DNA from 2 places in the Lysinibacillus sp. Ag94 genome. Region 2 is predicted to be linked to the other one. Evidence: predicted binding sites of a transcription regulator. Region 2 holds the regulator's gene; the other holds the start of a gene.

Region 1 (10,625 bases), 750 kb from region 2:
TTTATGAATCGTTTTCGACATTTTTTCCGGTGGTAGTTCTAGACGCTCACGAGCAGATTCCATAATTCGAATATTCGCCTGATGCGGCACTAAAAAATCTACGTCTTCTTTTGTTAAACCTGCTTTTTCTAATACGTTTACTGCAGATTCACCCATTTGACGAACTGCAAACTTAAATACTTCACGGCCATTCATAGCGATTGTGTCCTGCTGTGTTAAGTACAAATTCTTTCCACCTGTACCGTCTGCACCAAGCTCAAATGATAAAATACCTCTACCTTCTGATACTGAACCAACGACTGCTGCACTTGCACCGTCACCGAATAACACAGCGGTATTTCGGTCTTCCCAATCAAGTACTTTCGATAGTTTTTCAACACCTACTACTAAGACATATTTATAAGCATTTGATTCTACAAATTGCTTTGCTGTGACTAAACTATATATAAATCCTGAACAAGCAGCCGCTTGGTCCATCGCAGCCGCATTAACTGCTCCAATTTGCTCCTGAACCATACATGCTACACTTGGAAAATTTTGATCTTGTGTTACTGTTGCTACAAGTATTAAGCCTATTTCCTCTGGTGTAATACCTGCTTTTGCAATAGCCTCTTTTGCAGCAGCTACTGCTAAATCTGAAGTTTCTTGGTCATCTGCAGCAAAACGGCGTTCTTCAATCCCTGTACGAGTTCGAATCCATTCATCTGAAGTGTCCATCATTTTTTCTAAATCAAAATTTGTAACGACCTTCTCCGGAACGTATTTGCCAATTCCTATAATACCAGCGTTCATTTAGCAACCCCTCTGCTTTCTTACTATCAATTATTAGTAACTGGTCATAATTATAACTCATAATGAAGTATTGGTGCAAGATGAATTAAATTTAACGTTCCTTATTACTAACGTGGGGTTGATTTACGTTCCGACTTGGGGCATCCGATAAATCCTAAGGAATCACCCATCCGCACCGGAAATCATGCAAGAAAAAGCATTACTTTTAGGAATAAGTGAAACTGCTGAAAAAATATAAAAATGGCGGTTAATGAAAAAAAAGCTGCAATAAATCTGCAGCTTTAGCCTTGTTAATAGATGAATTATCAACAACGTAAAAGTCGATAGCGTAAAAAGATGAAAGGTGGCTCTCGCATGAATCTGCGTATGTCCAATCTATGCTCTAATAGGTCGTTAAGGATCATCTTCTCTTTGGAACATTTTATGCTCTGAAGAAATTGCTTGGTGTGTTGCCGTACAGAAGGTTTCAAACGACGTGTTGTACATTTCTTTTTATTAGGTTTGCTACCGTAGTTGTATGAACGTAATGGCTGACGCTTTAATGGTCTGGTGTTGCGGTGGTGCTTTCGGTTCAATAAACAACGTTGAGTAATACGCATCCGCTATGGTAATGAAGTAAATCACAAAAAGTAATTGTTTCATTCAATGGTTCAAAATTTTATTTCTCCCTTTTTTCAGTTCTATCAATTCGAATTGTCTAGTTATAATACGAATGATATGTAAAAAAGTTTCAAATCAAAAATGACCAATGCACAGATGACCCAATTCGCTATGAGATACCTTAAAACTCAACATTAGTTTGAATAAAAGATAACCATACGCTCACCATAAAATAAAATGGCAGCGAGTATGAACCACGTTAATTTTTCCTAATACTTTTCTCTATAACTTCTTCACGCATTAAAACAATGATAATAATTATTACCTGCCATTAATGTAGAATCAAAGAAAAGATACACTTCGTGGTGAAATTGGAAATCGAAAGTAGGCATGAACCAATCGATTATTTTTCCACATTCAAACAACACGGACTCTCTCTAGCATCAGCATTTACAACGTCTTCGAATTTCGCCGATACCAATGAAATTGCATGAAAGTACAAATTAGAATTATCGTTGTGACAAATTCGCCATGTTTCACAGAAAAGGTTTTTTTTTTTTCGATTTATGTTATGATATGATAATGATATAAAAAAGTTCGGTTGAGGTGAAATTAATGCAATATATCGTAACATTCATATGGTCATTCCTACTAGTTTCAATGTTAAACTACGTAGTAAGTTCTGTACTTGGTGTTGATTTTGATTTCCAAACTGCTGTTGTCACATCAGTTGTATTTACAATTCTTGTTTTCATCATCGGAGCAGTTATTCCAAACGAGTCAACTCCAGAAGCTGCAGACAATCATTAATTCAACTAGAAAAAACCTGTTTCGCTCAATGCGGAACAGGTTTTTTTGTTATTTTTCAACTATGCACTGACCATCATGCATTCTAATGTGCAATGTTTCACCTGGTAATACTTCACCTCGAAGCAATTCTTTTGCAACCGCAGTTTCAATATAGCGTTGCACAAAGCGTTTTAGTGGTCTAGCGCCAAACTGAGCATCTGCTCCTTGTTCTACAACCCAGTCAATTACATGTTGTTCTACTTGTAAAGTAATGTCTTGCTCAGCCACTCGTTTGACAAGCTGTTCGACATATTTCCAAGCAATCGCAGTAAAGTGTTCATCTGATAATGCATGGAACATAATAATATCATCCATACGATTTAACAGCTCTGGTTTAAAGTGTTGACGCAGTGCAGCCATCACTAAATCCTCAACTGCAACATCGTCTTCCTTCGCTTCCATTAAATAGCTTGAGCCAATGTTAGAAGTTAAAATGATCACTGTGTTCGTAAAGTTGACCATACGACCTTGGCTATCCGTAATGCGTCCATCATCTAATATTTGCAGTAAAATATTTGCAACATCAGGGTGTGCTTTTTCAATTTCATCTAATAACACTACTGAATATGGATTTCGGCGAACAGCTTCTGTTAATTGACCACCCTCTTCATAGCCAATATAGCCTGGAGGTGCCCCTACAAGACGTGATACACTATGTTTTTCCATATATTCACTCATATCAATGCGAATAAAATGATCTTCAGAATCAAACAGCTGTGCCGCTAGTGCCTTCGCAAGCTCCGTTTTACCAACACCTGTTGGCCCTAAGAATAAAAAGCTACCAATTGGTCGATGCGGGTCTTTAATACCAGCTCTAGCACGCCACACCGCTTCTGTAACAAGCTGTACAGCATTATCTTGTCCGACTACACGCTCATGCAATGTATCTTTTAAGCGTAATAATTTTTCACGCTCACCTTCTACTAATTTCGTCACCGGTATCCCCGTCCAGCGTGAAACGATAGATGCGATTTCATCAGCTGTTACCTCTTCACGTAAAATACGTGATTCCGTACCATTCTCTAATTGTTTTTCCATCTCTTGAATTTCCTTTTCAAGTGTAGGAATTTTACCATGACGTAGTTCGGCAGCTTTATTTAAATCATATTTACTTTCTGCTTCATCTAAGTCACGACGGTATTTATCAAGTTTTTCACGTTTTTTCTGAATGCCGTGTAACGCTTCTTTTTCTGTTTCCCATTGTTTACGCATGCCCTCTGAGGATTCTTTCAGCTTTGTTAATTCCTCACTAAGTTGCTCTAGACGTTTTTTACTTGCCTCGTCCTTTTCTTTACGTAACGCTTGCTCCTCAATTTCGAGCTGCATAATACGGCGCGTTACTGCATCCAACTCCTGTGGCATGGAATCTATTTCTGTTCGAATCATCGCACATGCTTCATCGATTAAATCGATGGCCTTATCTGGCAGGAAACGCTCTGTAATATAACGATTTGAAAGCTCTGCTGCCGCTACAATCGCACGGTCATGAATACGTACTGCATGATGTAACTCAAAGCGCTCTTTCAAGCCTCGTAATATAGAAACGGTATCTTCAATAGATGGCTCACGTACAAGCACTTGTTGAAAACGACGCTCTAAAGCAGGATCCTTTTCAATATACATACGGTATTCATCTAATGTTGTAGCCCCGATACAATGTAGCTCACCTCGTGCAAGCATTGGCTTCAGCATATTCCCAGCGTCCATCGCACCATCTGTTTTACCTGCACCAACAATTGTATGAATTTCATCGATAAATAAAATAATGCGCCCCTCGGAGTCTTTTACCTCTTTTAAAACACCTTTTAAGCGCTCTTCAAATTGTCCACGGTAACTAGCACCTGCTATCAAAGCACTCATATCTAACTCATACAGTATGCAATCCTTTAACCCCTCAGGCACATCACCCTTTACGATACGTTGGGCTAACCCTTCTACAATTGCTGTTTTACCAACCCCCGGCTCACCTATTAAAACAGGGTTATTTTTCGTTTTGCGTGTTAATATACGAATGACATTCCGAATTTCTTCATCACGTCCGATTACCGGATCCATTTTACCGTTTTTTACTTCATCTATTAAATTACGTCCAAATTGTTCTAATGGTTTTTTGTCATCTGTTTGTTGAAATTGCATATTTAGCACTCCCTTTCAATAATGTTAAGCGGAATCTCGTTTGCCATTCTGTTTCACAAAAAAATGTTTGACCTTTTTTGACTAACTTTATTTTACAACACACGACAAACCTCCGCAAAGAATTAGCCCTAAAATTTCTTCCCTTATAACTGGAAAATTACGTTATAATAAAAGTATGTTTCTTAGATTTAGTATCGAAATTGTTCACCATCCTTTTGTAATAATTAGACATCTTTTACAAAAAGAAAGCGATGTGTTGGAAATATGGTTATAATGCAAGAAAAATTTCATGATCTTTTTCAAAAGCACGGTGTTTTTATTAAAGTAAATAAGGATAGTAAAATTTTTTTAGAGGGCGAACGTGCGCAAGAAATTTATTATATAAAAACAGGAGCTATCTCGATTAGCCAGGAAACAGAGAATGGGAAGGAATTAACCATTCGTATTTGTGGTCCAGATAGTATTATTGGAGAAGGCTCATTATTTTGTAAACTTACGTATAATTCTATGACTGCTAAAGTTTTAGAACCCTCTAGTTTATATGTACTAAGCCGTGAATCATTGGAACTTTTACTAGTAGAACAACCTAATTTAATGGTGGAATATATGAAGTGGTTGCAAACAGAAAATTTAAAACATCAAAGTCGTTTGCGCGATTTAGTTTTAAATGGTAAAAAGGGCGCTTTATTTTCAACACTCATCCGCCTTTCAAATACTTATGGTAAGCCTTTAGAAAATGACACTATTTATATTGACCTCCCATTAACAAATACAGAAATCGCTAATTTATGTGCGACGAGTCGCGAAATGATTAATCGCATGCTTAATGACTTAAAGAAGCGAAATATTATATCCTTCGAAAAAGGTTATATTACCATTCACGATTTACAATTTTTAAAGGATGAAATTGCCTGTGAGAATTGTCCGTTACAAATATGTCGTATTGATTAAATCGTTATACGCAAAATCCCCGCTTATGAGTTGTAAGCGGGGATTTTTTATAATAGTCAAGGAAATCGTTGTGTATATTATGAGGGAGATTTCCGTTCCAGGCTACTCGCTTTCCTGTGGGCGAGCGTCGAGTAGCCTGGAACGGAAATCAGCGATAGCGTAGATATTGTTGCCGCTGACACTTCGTTTTCGGCAGACGAAACCTTTTTGTTAAAGTTGTGTATTTGCTCTTTGGAAGGTGGATGTCGATAAAAATGAAAAGTTGGGTGATAAAACGTGAAAGTTTATCGATAAAATTTAAAAGTTGGGCGATAATTCCTAAAAGTGTTCCGATAAAACTAAAAAGTTGGGTGTTATTTTGTTAAAACGTACATCATGTGATTCAGTTGATTGGAGTGCAGACTGGGCGACTCCTCAGGGATCAGATCACAAAGCGAGTGAAGCGGCTCACCGGACGCCACCAGGAAGCTTTTCTCTGTGCGAAAGCGAAGCGTCAGCTACAAATGTTTTCTGTAGCGAAAGCGAAGCGTCAGCTACAAAGCGCCTAGCCGGAACGGAAATCAACCCCTCGTTTTGCCAAGGAGCCCTATTTTTATATGACACCTTAATTTGATTAGCACAATAGTTTTTTGATGCAAAAATCCCCGCTTACTGTTGCAAGCGGGGATTTTTTATCTGCTTTATAGTGGACTTAGCGTACACCTAATGCCATTTTTGCATAGCGTGACATTTTATCTTTTGACCAAGGTGGATTCCATACAATGTTGACATTTGTACTTTTTACCTCTGGAAGCTCACCTAAAGCTGTATTCACTTGATCAACAATAACAGGTCCTAGCGGGCAACCCATAGAAGTTAATGTCATTGTAACAGTTGCTACACCTTCTTCATCTAACTCTACATCATATACTAAACCTAAGTTGACGATATCAATACCAAGCTCAGGGTCAATTACATTTTCTAATGCACCTAACAGGCTGTCTTTCATATCTTGATCCATCTGTATTTCTCCTTCCGTCACAGTGTTAACTTAATCATAGCAGATGCATCTTATTATGCCAAATGCTGCGCAAGCCATTCAGTTGCTGCTAACATGCCATCTCGAGACACAGCATGGCCCGCTCTTTTATTTGCTAAGAATTTTAAGTCTTCTGGATTTTGTTCATAGTATTTGCGTAAAGATAAATAAAAATTATACGTTTCATTAAAAGGAACGGTTTTATCTAATTCCCCATGCCAAAATAACACAGGTCTTCCTGCGAATTTTTCTGGTGTTAGGCTGACATCATATTTAGCAAGAAGCTCATTCGTTTGTTGTACTTCTTCTTCGGACATTGGCAATTTTACACCGCTTTTAGCGAATTGCTGTAATTGATACTCCGCTAATTTAAGAAACCCTGGCGCACCCATACATACTGCTGCTGTATTAATCCAGTCATAACGCTTTAAACAGCCTGATGTTACAATTCCACCCATCGATGTACCAGCAACGCCAATTTTATCATTCAGTAATAATTTTTTATTCTTTAATTCATTATATAATTGTTCAACTTCATGAATAGAATTTAAAACGATATCCCAAAAATGTAAGCTCATTTTCATCTCAGATAGACCTTCACTACGGTCGCCATGTAATTTTGCATCTGGTAATAGGACACGCACCCCCCTGCCTACTAATTGGTATGCATAATGTAAGTTATGTTCTTTTGCACTCATAAAGCCATGTAAAAAAATCACTACCGGGGTTTCTTCATTCATACTTTCCGTATGTATATGTAATAAAGGAATATTTCCCCACAATTCTTTTTCAACAATCATCTTTGTCACTCCCAATTTTTGTCTCATCTTTATGTTAGCAAACTTTTCTCACTGTGACAAAATTTTGACGAATGGATGACAAAGAGATACTATTCAAATTATAGGAAAGGGGCAATAAGCTATGAAACCGCATTTAATCGTTTTGGACTTAGATGGTACGTTATTAACGGACCAACAACAAATTTCAACAAAAACTAAAAAAACATTATTGCAGGCAAAAGAACAAGGCCATCAAGTGATGATTGCTACAGGTCGTCCTTATCGTGCGAGTGATATTTACTATCACGAGCTTGGCCTTACAACGCCCATCGTGAATTTTAATGGTGCTTACGTCCACCACCCAAAAAATGCTGCTTGGCAAACTATGCATACTCCTATTGATTTAGGTGTAGTGCATGATGTCGTCGATTCCATTAAGAGCTATGAATACGAAAATATCATTGCTGAGATTAAGGACGATATTTATGTGCATACAGAAGATGAACGGATATTAAATATTTTTAATATGGGGAATCCAAAAATTACTCTTGGGGATCTCTATACTCATTTACTTGATGACCCAACAAGTTTACTAATTCAAGCGAATGATGTAAATTCCACGATTATTCGTGATCATTTACAGGCTGTTCATGCAGAGGTCATCGAACATCGTCGTTGGGGTGCACCGCTTCACATTATTGAAATTGTTCGCCGTGGCTTAAATAAAGCAGTAGGAATCGCTCATGTAGCAAAAGATTTAGGAATCCCACGCGAGCGTATTATTGCATTCGGTGATGAAGATAACGATTTAGAAATGATCGATTATGCAGGCATCGGTGTAGCAATGGGCAATGGCATTCCTGCATTAAAAAATATTGCCAATGAAATTACTACAACCAATAATGACGATGGCATCGCTAAAATACTCATCGATCGCTTGAAATTAACCTAGATAAGTAGTAATTTGAAAATAAATACCCTATTTTTTTCTGTTTAACTTTATTCAAGAGTACTCTTTATTCGCTGAGTACTTATTGAATAAAGTTAAACATTCCTATGTTGCAATTATACTGAAACTCGATATGATAATATATCTATATAATATTTCATTCGAAATAGTTTTGAGAAACATAGAGTGGAAAGTGAAAGCTCGACACTTGTTCACCTGTTATGTAGTATAGGTATTTGAAAACTTCTCATATAGAATATTAAATTAGGGGGACAAATGATGAAAATTTTTACTGATAGTGGATGCGATTTACCAAAGTCTTACTATGAAGAAAACAATGTTGAACTTCTTCCACTACGCGTGCAATTGAACAATAATGAATATGATGATGTCGTTTCAATTGATTCCAAAGAAATTTACGATGCTATTCGTCAAGGTGCTCACCCAAAAACATCCCAAGTATCACCAGAGATTTTTCTCAACCATTTCGAAAATCTAGCAAAGAATGAAGAAGAAGGGATTTATATTGCCTTTTCATCGGAATTATCAGGCACCTATAATACGGCGGTCATGATTCGCAATCAAGTGCAGGAGCAATATCCCTCCCTTAAATTAGCTATTATCGATTCTAAGTGTGCTTCACTTGGTTTTGGCCTAGTAGTCGAAGAAGCGGTTCGACTTCGAAATACAGGTGCTTCATTGGAAGAAATCGAAGCAAAAATCACAGCTCTTACCCCACAAATGGAACACTTATTTACGGTTGAGGATTTAGATTACCTTGCTAAAGGTGGGCGTGTATCAAAGGCAAGCGCATTTCTTGGAGGGCTCCTAAGCATTAAACCAATTTTAAATGTAGAGGACGGTAAGCTTGTGCCGATTGAAAAATCTCGCGGGCGCAAAAAAGCCATCGCTCGCATGTTAGATTTAATGCAAGAACGCGGCGATGATTTTTCCGATAAAATTGTAGGTATTAGTCATAGTGATGATGTGGACTTTGCCAACGAAGTAAAGGCTTCTATCCAAAAAAGATTTTCGCCAAAAGCCATTCAAGTAACAATGATTGGCTCAGCAATTGGCTCACACGTTGGACCAGGAACAATTGCGATCTTCTTTACAAATAAAAGCTATCAAGCTTAACAAAAACCCCCTCCGCACTAAAAAGTGTTGAGGGGGTCTATCATTTTATTTTATAGTAACTACCTGTAAATGAAGCACCCTTTATGATTGAGCATCTTGCTCATTACGACGTACTTTACCTCGTCTAATAATAACAACTACAAATGCTATGAATATAACCCATACTAATCCTAGTGCTACCATATAAGGTACATTTAATCCTTCATCATCTTTAACTTGATAAATCTCTACCATTTCACGATTTAAAATAACCGGATACACGTCTTTTTCATTAATACGTACTTTTTCTTGATGGATAATACCATTTAACATTTTACCTTCCCCAAGCTGAGCAGGTGTTAAATCAACGCGTTGTGTTTTACTAGTGTTGTTAACCATGATGACCCATTTTTCTTTATCGGATGTACGTGTAAATACAAGCAGGCCATTTTCATTTGTAATAACGTCAAAATCACCGTTGCGTAATGTCTCAGATTTATTACGTAACGATTGAACATTTTTAATATATTCGATTAATTCATCATCTGTTTTAAAGTTGAAAATTTGATGTGTATCTGGCTTTGTTTCCCCGTTCATCGCAATTTCTGTACCATATTGCACAACTGGAATTCCTGGCATCATAAATAAAGCACCCATCGCCATTTTCAAACGCGTTGGTGGGAACATATTTTCTGTTGCAGAATCAAATGTGAAACGACGCGTTTCTAGGGAATCGACCATAATTTGAGTTGGCTTTTCACCCGTAAAAGGTTCCATCAACTTAGAAGAATCCATATCAACATTTTTAAATATATTACGATAAATATCAGCCGTAGCTGGTGAAATACTTGCATCAAAGTTCGCATCACTTTCTTCATTCGAAATGACATAGAGCGATTTTTTCGAATCTTTTAATGCTTTAATCACTTCATTGATAAATCCTGTATCAACACCAGCAATATTTGTTAAACGCAGCCCACCAACATTATATGTAGAGACAAAATCTGTTGCTGATTTAATAAGTGCTTCTTGTACATCTTTGTTTGTTAAGTCCCACTGTACTTGTCCATTATTTGTCGAAGCAATCCAATCCTTTTTCGCTGGATCTTTTGCCCACTCATGACTCGGACTTACGTTGTTTAGTGGGAAATCAACCATGATCGATACATTTTTAGCTTTATAGGCCTCAATGACACTTTGGAATTCCTCAGATGTACCAAAATGACGCTCAATTGTAGAGTAGCTCGTCGGCATCGATCCATCATATTTCTCAGTGGCAAAAATCGGACCAATAGAAACGATTGTAAAGCCCATCTCTCCGATAAATTTTAGTTTTTCCTGTAAGCCTACAAAATCGCCTCCTGCAAACTTAGTAGGGTCTTGCGTATTTGTATCAAAATCGTTAGTGCCCGAACCATTAAAGAAACGGTCAACG
Region 2 (10,625 bases):
ATATGAAAGTTGTTTGTCAGGAAACATTCGCGCCAATCGTCTCAATTGTTTCATATGAAACATTAGACGACGCTATTCGACTAGTGAATGAGTCGGAACTTGGTTTAAATGCTGGCATTTATACGAATGTGTTACCTGATGCATTACGTGCAGCAGATGAAATACAAGCAGGTGCTGTTATTATTAATGATATTCCGACATTTAGGGTCGATAATATGCCATACGGTGGCGTAAAAATGAGTGGCTACGGGCGCGAAGGTATTAAGTGGGCAATTGAGGAAATGACAGATATGAAATTTATAACGATGAAAAAATCGTTCTAATTTGCATCAACTCTTTTTCTACGATACGATGACGAAAGAAACATTTCATGAAGGGAAGTTGCAAGAGCTATGACAAACAACGCAATACCGATGGGTCAGTCACGTACTGTTCAAACGCGTCTCGTATTACCGCCAGATACAAATAATCACAACTCCATTTTTGGTGGAAGAGTGTTAGCTTATATTGATGAAATTGCTGCAATTACGGCAATGAAGCATGCGAAAGGGCATGTAGTTACAGCCTCTATTGATTCAGTTGATTTTTTATCGGCAGCACATGTAGGGGATATTTTAGAAATCGAAAGTATTGTTTCGTCAACTGGACGTTCTTCAATGGAAGTTTACGTTCGGGTTATTTCACGAAACATTGAAACTCGTGAGGAAAAATTAACGACGGAATCCTTTGTAACGATGGTTGCAGTAGATGATGATGGTAAACCTAAGCCAGTTCCTGCAATTTATCCTGAAACAGATGCAGAAAAACGTCTGTTTGAAACAGGCCCTGCAAGACGAGAACATCGTAAGCAAAAACGGGAATTACCGCATTAAAAGTGAAAAGGGAAATTGACGTATACTGTCAGTTTCCCTTTTTGTGCTTACATTTTTAACTCATTTACCACATTAATCAGTGAATCGGAGGAAGAAGAAACTAGTGTAGCTCCTTGTGACAGTTCAGTAATCAAGTTAGAAATTGTTGAAATATCTCTGGATGTATTTACATACTGCTGTTGAATTCCAGCAACAGCATCGGCGATATCATTAAATGATTTAGATAAACTGTTTTGTGTATCTACGCTATGTTGAATCTTTTGATCCACGTTAATAACTGAATTAGACATTGTTGTAATATTACTTTCTGTTTCTCTAATGAGATGAGAAACATTTTGTACCGCATTTTTTGTCTCTTCTGCAAGCTTACGAACTTCCTCTGCTACAACAGCAAAACCTTTACCATGCTCACCTGCACGGGCTGCCTCGATAGAAGCATTCAATGCTAATAAGTTGGTTTGATCGGCAATTCCCGTAACTAGCCCTACAATCTCTGATATTTTTTGAGAAGATGTGCGTAATTGGTTCATCGTAACTTCAAGACTGTTTACACTTTGCAAAATAACTTGTATTAAATCATTTTGATCTTGTAGCTGCTGCTGTCCGCGTCTGGATTTTTCTTGTGTATCAGCAACGAAGGATAAGCCTTGTTTAGTCGCTACTGCGATATCGTCCGTTTGAGAAGAAATGACTAATAAAGAGGCTGCTGTTTCTTCACTAATCCCATTGAGCTCCTCTGCTGTTTTTTGAATGGTAGTAACAAGTGCGTGTTTTGTATCATCAGCTGCTGCTCGAATGCGTTCCTCTTCTTTTTCATAGGCTTCGATTACAAGCTGCTGCTCGAAGTTAATGATTTTGCAGAAGGCATTGATAGCACGTATGGCATCATGTTTCGATAAATCCAACTCATTTGTAAAGCGTGTAAATGTTGTTGTTAATGACTGAAATGAGGCGATATACCACTTTGATTGTAGACCAATTCGAACATGGGTTTCAGCGATTGCCTTCCGTTCATCAATATAAGCGTTGTTAATATGACTTTCGAAAATATCACTCAAGTGCTTATGTAAAGTAACTTTTAAACGTTCGATTTGTGACGTTCTGTTTATAATATCTAACAAATCTTGGCTTAAACTAATAGCTGCATAAAATTTATCCACCATTTCAGGAACTAAATCTTTAGCTAAAGGCTGTAGTTGTTTAATGATGGCTAAATCCTCAATTGTTAAATCTAATAGTTGCAACTGTTTTTGAAGTTTTGGATAGTTTGATACATCCAATTGTACATTGTTTTTATAATTTTCAGGTGCTAATGTAATTGAGTAGCTAGAATCGTTCTTTTTTGTAAACCAACTCATTGTCTGTTTGCTCCATTCTTTATAAATGCATAGTAGTATATAAAAATCGAATTGCTTAGTTTGTTAATTTTTCGGAATATATGGTATTTAGTCTATTCTACTATTTTTTGTCGTGAATTTGGTTAAAATTTTAGTGTATTTCTTTATTTTTTATAGGCATTATAGACGACTGTCGATTAAAAGTCATGAAATAGACTATTAAAAAGGTAATAGGTAAATTGAATTTAAAATAGGAAACCTGTAAAATACGAACTGTTTAGATTGAACGTAACAATAGTTTTGAGGAGGTATTACATGGAAAAGAAGCGTTTCAAATTTGTTATTCCGGTTATGGTAATTGTAGCGATTGGCTCGGTTTACATGTTAAGAAACTACTATGCTGAAGTACCAGACTTAGAGCAACTATTAATTACTATCTGTGCAACAATAGTATCTGGGGTACTCGCTTACTTTTTATTTCCACAGCAAGGCGAACATAAAATTGATGATCGTGGTCCTTACTGACAGTGGAAAGGCACCTTAGAAAAATCTCAGGTGCCTTTAGTATGTTGTGCGAGTAAACGCTTTGCGCGGGTACTTCTCGTCATCAATGACGATGGTCCCGAAGGAATTAAGGTTTAAATAATTTGAACCAGCCTTTAAGCTTAAAGACTGCCAGCATAAATAAAGCGATAAAAATCATAATTCCGAGTACGATAAAGTAGCTAAATCTCCCGTGTAGCTCTGGCATATATTCGAAATTCATGCCATAAACACCGGCAATGAATGTTAGCGGAATAAAGATTGTTGAAACAATTGTTAAGGTCATCATGATGCCATTCATACGACTAGAGCTCATCGCCATATAGCTATCACGCATATCTGCAGTGAGCTCACGGTTGGATTCAATCATTTCGGTGAGTTTAAGCAGATGATCGTAAATATCTCCGAAATAAGCTCGTTCTGATTTATTTAGTGAAAATCGGTAAGAGTTAAGGATACGATATAATAGATCACGCATTGGTAATATGGTGCGACGTAGATCAAGCAAATCACTACGGAATTCAAACACAATTTTCATAGCGTTAAGGTTACTTTGATAGGTAAGCTCATCTTCTAGTGCATTTAAATGATCCTCAATCTTATAGACAAGCGGGAAATAGTTATCAACGATTTTATCGATTACCTGGTATGTTAAATAGATTGTGCCACGTTCCCAATTCTTTGGCTGTTTTTCCAACATCATTTGTACACGATCTATCTCCGGTGCTGAATTTTTATGAAATGTAACAATAAATTTATTAGAAACAAAAATGTTTACTTCTTCAGCTGTTAATTCTTCGTTAACTCTTTGGATAACAAAGAAGTGGAAATCATCATAAAAATCGAGCTTTGGCCGCTGTAAACGCATTAAACAATCTTCTATAGCGAGTGGGTGAAAATGGAAAAATGTATCTAACAGTAGTTCTTCCTCATCGGTCGGACAATTAAAATCGACCCAGTACCATTCAAATTCGTTTTTGTGTATATCTTCAAGCGGAAAATTCTTTATAAGCTTTTGGTCTTTTGTAATGCCAATTGTACGTATCACAGCATTCACCTCAATTCTGTTAATTATAGCTTAACAGGTGTATATATCTTCACAACAAACTTTCTTTATAACATATCCAACCACCAAATAAAGTAGTCGCAAAGAATCTAGATGGTTTTGTAAAACCTGCCTGCTGTAATAGTGCTAAAATGTCCTCTTCACGCATAAATGAAAGAGAACGTATCGATTTCTCCATTTCTGCTACTTCCGATGGTGTTAGCTTTGTATGCTGTAGCCAATAAGCACGCCATAAATCAAATTGTAGCTCAGTTTCTAAGGAACCTTGCTGCCCATATTTTGAGACGAGGACAAAGGGAGCACCAGGCTTTAAATTATTCGCTATTTCTTGTAATGTTGCAAGCTTCTCCTGATCATCTTGTATAAAGTGAAGCACTAATACACAGCTTGCTGCATCAAACTTCACTGCAGGTAACTGAGTATCCAGTATAGTTCCTTGATATAAAGAAATATTATTAGGTAGAGATTTTAAACGTTCACCAGCGATTTGTAGCATCGCTTCTGACGGATCTATACCAACAAATGACCAATGAGGACTTTTCTCAGCAAGCTGTAAAATCTCATTGCCGCTTCCGGAGCCAACTACTAAAAATTCAGCTGTTTCATGTAACGCAGATTGGTAAAAGGTTTGTGTCAAACGTAGCATTGCATCATAGCTAGGGAGCGTGCGACGAATACCTTTTTCGTATTCGTTTGCAAGTTTGTTATTAAATTCCATCAGTTATCACATGCCTTTCAAAAAAATTTTAAAATCCAATTTATATTTGAAACTATTTAAGAAATAGATCCGTAAATAGTAGTACATAAAATAAAAAATTAAATGGAAGGATTGATATAAATGGAAACTAAATGGTCTAAGGTAATCATACACGCAAGTGCGTTTTTTGCGCCATGGTTAGTACCGATTATATTTTTCTTAATTAGCTCAGATGAAGAGGTAAAAAGTATTTCCGTGCAGGCCTTATTGTTCCAAGTTGTGATGGGGGTATTGATGACAATTTCGGGGATTTTAAGCTTCCTAATCATTGGTATACCGTTCTTAATTGTTTTTGGTATCATGTATTTTATTGCACCAATTATCGGTATTGTGAAGGCTCTATCTGATGAGCATTGGCGTTATCCAATAGTTGGTCGATGGGTATAATTTTTATAGACGCAAGTATATGCTAGTTGCATATGCTTGCGTTTTTTCTATAGCTGAAAAGGGCATCTTATAACTAAGAAACTTATTTCAGCGGTTGTCCAAACATCTGCAGAAATAAGTTGAAAATCATCGCTTCCATACGATAACGGCTAACTGACCTGCATCAAGCTGCTGACGCTACGCTTCCGGGCAAAAAACATCCTGCTCGCCTAACACCAAAGCCGATTCCGGACGCAATTATTCCTGGCATAGGCATAATTAATTTTTTCTAAGTGCGAAATAATTGCAATTATTTTCAAGCGTTTTGTATAATATACTCAAAGAAAGTCAAAGATAGTCAAAGTCAGTGAAGTAAGCGAGGTGTATTCCTAAAATGCGTAATATATCAGACATCATAGAAGGCTACTTAAAGCAAGTGCTTGAATTAGGTGGAGAAGGGCATATTGAAATAAAACGTAGTGAAATCGCAGATAAATTTCAATGTGTGCCCTCACAAATAAATTATGTAATCAATACTAGATTTACTGTCGAGCGAGGTTATCTTGTTGAAAGCAAACGTGGTGGTGGTGGATACATTCGAATTTTACGTGTCCGCGCGAATTCACAAATTGATCTGATTGATGATGTCCTCTCGCAAATAGAAGGTGGGGCATCGCAAACAATGGCAGAAGATTTAGTGTATCGACTAATTGATGAGCAGGTAATTTCTAAGCGAGAAGCGAAATTAATGTTAGCAGCAGTTGATCGCTCAACTCTCGATTTGCAACTCCCGTTACGGGATATTATTCGAGCAAGAATTTTACGAGCGATGCTAACAACGATTAAATATGAACAGCACAAATAAAGAGGTGATGGGAATGATATGCGAACATTGTAAGCAGCGTAATGCGACAGTTACCGTAACACAAATTCAAAATGGTCAAAAAGTAGAGCATCATTATTGTGACGTCTGTGCCTCGCAGTTCCATCCATTTCATGCTGAATTTAAGCAAGAGCCAATATCTATTCAGCAGTTATTATCCAATTGGTTTGGCTCCCCTACATGGCAGCAACAACAAGTGGGTGAAAAACAGCAGGCACCACCACAACCGCAAACATGCCCACAATGTGGATTTACGTATAAACAATTTTTAAAAGAAGGTAAGTTTGGATGCCCTAGCTGCTATGACACTTTTGGTGAACACTTACCGAAGCTCTTTAACCGTATACAGGCTGGTCCTCAACATATAGGAAAAATGCCCGGTGCCCAAAACAATGTCTATGTCATCAAAAAGCAAATTGAAGATATTCGTAAACGTATGAAGATTGCTGTAGATGAAGAACAATTTGAAGAGGCCGCAAAGCTTCGTGATGAAGCGAAGGAACTTGAGAAGCAGCTACAATTTGAAGGTGGTGATGTGTCGTGATGATTGAGTCATTTTTAGAGCGTGCTACACCGATATGGATGAGTGTAGAGGACGATTATTCAGATATTGTCATTAGTACACGCATTCGCCTTGCTCGAAATTTAGATGGTTATCGTTTTCCATTAGCCTTTACAGAGGATGAAGCATTACAGGTGGAACACGCAGTTACACATGCAATCAAGGATAGTACAGAACTTCGAGAAAATTATTCATATTTTGCTATTAAAGACTTAACGTCTTTACAGCGTCAAATACTTGTGGAAAAGCACTTGATTAGTCCTCAGCTTGCAAAAAAAGAGCGAGTTGGCTCCATGCTCTTATCTGATGACGAATCAACTAGCATTATGGTGAACGAAGAAGACCATTTACGCATTCAATGTATGACGGCGAGCTTTCAACTTCAAAAGGCATACGAGCAAGCCAATAAAATTGATCGTACCTTAGAGAAAGCTTTGCCTTACGCATTTCGAGATACATTTGGTTATTTAACAAGTTGTCCAACAAATATTGGTACTGGTTTACGAGCATCTGTCATGATGCACCTGCCTGCCCTTACTCTTACGGGTCAGATGAATCAAATCATTAATGCGATGACACGATTAGGAATGACGGTAAGAGGAATATATGGGGAGGGTAGTGAAAATATAGGGAATGTTTACCAAGTGTCAAATCAGATTACACTAGGGAAAACAGAGGATGATATTTTAGCCGATATCCAAAGTGTCGCTGAAAAAATAATTCAAAAAGAACGACATGCAAGAGGTAAGTTAATGGAAAAAGCAGAGCTTGCCTTAGAAGATCGTGTATACCGTGCTTTAGGGACATTAACACATGCTCGAATTTTAACGAGTGAGGAGGCTGCTACCTGTCTTTCCAATGTTCGTTTAGGAGTAGATTTACGGTTAATTGAAGGTATTAAAGCGACTAAATTAAACGAATGTGTTGTTAGTATGCAACCTGGATTTTTACAGAATTACGCAGGTGACGTTTTGCCACCTACTGAGCGAGATCGCGTACGAGCGGAAATGCTTCGTGAGGCACTATCTCGAGAAAATATGAGTAAGCCTATTATTCGGAGAAAAGGAGAGGATTCATTTGATGTTTAATCGTTTTACACAACGCGCGCAAAAAGTATTACAGCTTGCACAAGAAGAGGCAATTCGTTGGAAACACGAATCAATTGGAACAGAGCATATTCTATTAGGGCTTATCCGTGAAGGTGGCGGTATTGCTGCAAAAGCATTAGAAGCCATTGATATTAGTCCCCAAATGATTGAATCAGGTATTGAAGAGCTTGTAGGGAAAGGTAAAGAAGATGTTGGCCCAATTGTCCACTACACACCTCGTGCTAAAAAGGTAATAGAACTATCAGTCGATGAATCACGTAAATTAGGTCATTCCTATATCGGCACAGAGCATTTACTATTAGCGCTTATTCGTGAGGGTGAAGGTATAGCGGCCCGTGTATTAAATAATGCTGGTGTCGGATTGAATAAGGCTCGTCAGCAAGTGCTATTGTTATTAGGTAATAACGATAATGCTCAATCTGGTCAACAAGCTGCACAGGCTGCCAATACACCAACATTAGATAGCCTTGCGCGTGATTTAACGCAAATTGCTCGTGAAGGCACTTTAGATCCAGTCATTGGTCGAAGCAAGGAAATTACACGTGTTATTGAGGTTCTATCACGTCGTACAAAAAATAACCCTGTATTAATCGGGGAGCCAGGTGTTGGTAAAACAGCTATTGCTGAAGGCTTGGCACAGCAAATTATTAATAATGAAGTCCCAGAAATTCTTCGTGATAAACGTGTTATGACACTTGATATGGGGACAGTTGTTGCTGGAACAAAATATCGTGGTGAATTTGAGGACCGTTTGAAAAAGGTAATGGATGAAATTCGCCAAGCAGGAAATGTTATTTTATTCATCGATGAATTGCACACATTGATCGGTGCGGGTGGTGCAGAAGGTGCCATAGATGCGTCAAATATTTTAAAACCATCTTTAGCACGTGGTGAGCTGCAATGTATTGGTGCAACGACACTAGATGAGTATCGCAAATATATTGAGAAGGATGCGGCATTAGAGCGTCGTTTCCAACCAATTCAAGTTGATGAACCAACTGTAGAAGAAGCAATTCAAATTATTCAAGGCTTACGTGATCGTTATGAAGCACATCACCGTGTGAAAATTACTGATGAAGCAATTGAAGCGGCAGCAAAAATGAGTGATCGATATATTTCTGATCGTTTCTTACCAGATAAGGCGATTGACTTAATCGATGAAGCCGGTTCTAAAGTCCGCTTACGTTCATTCGCAGTGCCACCAAACTTAAAGGCACTTGAAGATAAGCTTGAAAATGTGCGCTCTGAAAAGAATGCAGCTGTCTCAGGTCAAGAATTTGAAAAAGCAGCATCATTAAGAGATACAGAGCAAAAACTAAAAGATGAAATCGAAACTACAAGAAAAAACTGGAAGGAAGAACAAGGTAAAGCCGAGTCAAAAGTGACAGTGGATGATGTAGCAGCGGTAGTATCTATGTGGACTGGAATTCCCGTTTCGAAAATTGCGTCAGAAGAATCGTCTAAGTTATTACAACTTGAAGAAGAGTTACACAAACGAGTTGTAGGTCAAGGAGAAGCAGTAGAGGCAATTTCTCGTGCAATACGTCGCGCGAGAGCTGGCTTGAAAGATCCGAAACGACCAATTGGCTCATTTATTTTCTTAGGCCCTACAGGGGTTGGTAAAACAGAGCTTGCCAGAGCACTAGCTGAGGTTATGTTTGGCGATGAGGACGCAATGATTCGCGTGGATATGTCTGAGTACATGGAAAAACATTCGACTTCCCGTTTAGTTGGTTCACCTCCAGGCTATGTAGGTTTTGATGATGGCGGTCAACTAACAGAAAAGGTTCGTCGTAAACCGTATTCAGTAGTATTACTAGATGAAATTGAGAAGGCACATCCAGATGTTTTCAATATCTTACTTCAAGTACTTGAAGATGGCCGTTTAACAGATTCTAAAGGTCGAGTGGTCGACTTCCGCAATACCGTTGTTATTATGACTTCAAACGTCGGTGCAGATGCTTTAAAATATCAGAAAAACCTTGGCTTTAATGTAGGTGGTACTGATACGAAGTATAAAGATATGAAGGGTACAATGCTCGAGGAATTGAAAAAAGCATTCCGTCCAGAGTTCTTAAACCGTATCGACGAAATGATTGTCTTCCACTCACTAGAAAAAGAACATTTAAAAGAAATCGTCGCAATGATGGCGAATGCTTTAACAAAACGTCTGAAGGAGCAAGACATTTCGTTAGAGTTAACGGATTCGGCACTCGAGAAAATTGCAGAGGAAGGCTATGATCCTCAATACGGTGCTCGCCCACTACGTCGTTCGTTGCAAAAACAAGTAGAAGACCGTTTATCGGAAGAACTGCTGAAAGGCAATGTAGAGAAGGGTAATCAAGTTGTTATTGATTACGTGAATGAAGAGTTTGTTGTGAAGAAAAAAGAGGAAGTTTCTACTTCTAAATAATCTTCAACAGCGAGGGGCATTCATCCCCCATCTGCCCATTAAATGTTTATTTGAAAAGAACAGCAAGGCATAGTGCCAAGCTGTTCTTTTTTATCGTCATTTAAAATTTTTGAAGGTGGTTCCTTTTTAGAGGGTTCCAAACACCTACTGAAATAGAGGAACTTAGTCTAAGAGCGCCACGTTCTGTGGTAACGACTGAGTGACCACCATCACGTTGGCCCAAAACCCCTTCGGACGATTATAAAAGGAATAAATTATGCGGGCACAATTAAAAATCTAGACGCAATTACGCCAAGGCTTAAATTGATGTACAATAAATATAAGAACAAATATTCGAGGTGGATGCATTTTGGCGAAGAAAAAAACAAAATTTGTATGCTCAAGCTGCGGCTATGAATCCGCAAAATGGATGGGAAGATGTCCAGGGTGTGGGGAATGGAATAAGATGGTTGAAGAGGTGGAGGTGGTCGCGAAAGGGCCACGAGGGGCATTCCAACATTCTGCTACGGTTACTCAAAAGGCTCTCCCTATTATGCAGATTGAAGCAGCTGAGGAATCACGAGTTGCAACAGAAATGGGTGAGCTTAACCGAGTGTTAGGTGGAGGTATCGTGCCAGGTTCTCTTGTATTAATTGGGGGAGATCCTGGGATTGGGAAGTCGACGTTGTTATTACAAGTATCTGCGTTGCTTTCGAATAAAGGGCATCGCGTGCTTTA

The links. The regulator CtsR, encoded in region 2, represses protease genes until heat stress. The targets are predictions, from matches to a motif close to ATGGTCAATAAAGGTCAAACA.
Region 1: the regulator CtsR is predicted to act here: its motif matches at 4,442-4,462, upstream of MY533_RS02780 (ATP-dependent Clp protease ATP-binding subunit).

The regions. Positions count from the first base shown of each region.
Region 1 is NZ_CP096780.1:632,254-642,878, reverse strand. It holds gene MY533_RS02790 (beta-ketoacyl-ACP synthase III) at 1-792, opposite strand, end outside; gene MY533_RS02785 (YjzD family protein) at 2,008-2,202, shown strand; gene MY533_RS02780 (ATP-dependent Clp protease ATP-binding subunit) at 2,251-4,377, opposite strand; gene MY533_RS02775 (Crp/Fnr family transcriptional regulator) at 4,651-5,328, shown strand; gene MY533_RS02770 (metal-sulfur cluster assembly factor) at 6,020-6,328, opposite strand; gene MY533_RS02765 (prolyl oligopeptidase family serine peptidase) at 6,382-7,146, opposite strand; gene MY533_RS02760 (Cof-type HAD-IIB family hydrolase) at 7,268-8,077, shown strand; gene MY533_RS02755 (DegV family protein) at 8,354-9,211, shown strand; gene MY533_RS02750 (alpha-amylase family glycosyl hydrolase) at 9,293-10,625, opposite strand, start outside.
Region 2 is NZ_CP096780.1:4,519,171-4,529,795, reverse strand. It holds gene MY533_RS21555 (aldehyde dehydrogenase family protein) at 1-323, shown strand, start outside; gene MY533_RS21550 (acyl-CoA thioesterase) at 393-872, shown strand; gene MY533_RS22250 (globin-coupled sensor protein) at 920-2,230, opposite strand; gene MY533_RS21535 (hypothetical protein) at 2,525-2,734, shown strand; gene corA (magnesium/cobalt transporter CorA) at 2,841-3,800, opposite strand; gene MY533_RS21525 (class I SAM-dependent methyltransferase) at 3,850-4,536, opposite strand; gene MY533_RS21520 (DUF4870 domain-containing protein) at 4,657-4,962, shown strand; gene MY533_RS21515 (CtsR family transcriptional regulator) at 5,336-5,806, shown strand; gene MY533_RS21510 (UvrB/UvrC motif-containing protein) at 5,820-6,368, shown strand; gene MY533_RS21505 (protein-arginine kinase McsB) at 6,365-7,474, shown strand; gene MY533_RS21500 (ATP-dependent Clp protease ATP-binding subunit) at 7,464-9,908, shown strand; gene radA (DNA repair protein RadA) at 10,258-10,625, shown strand, end outside.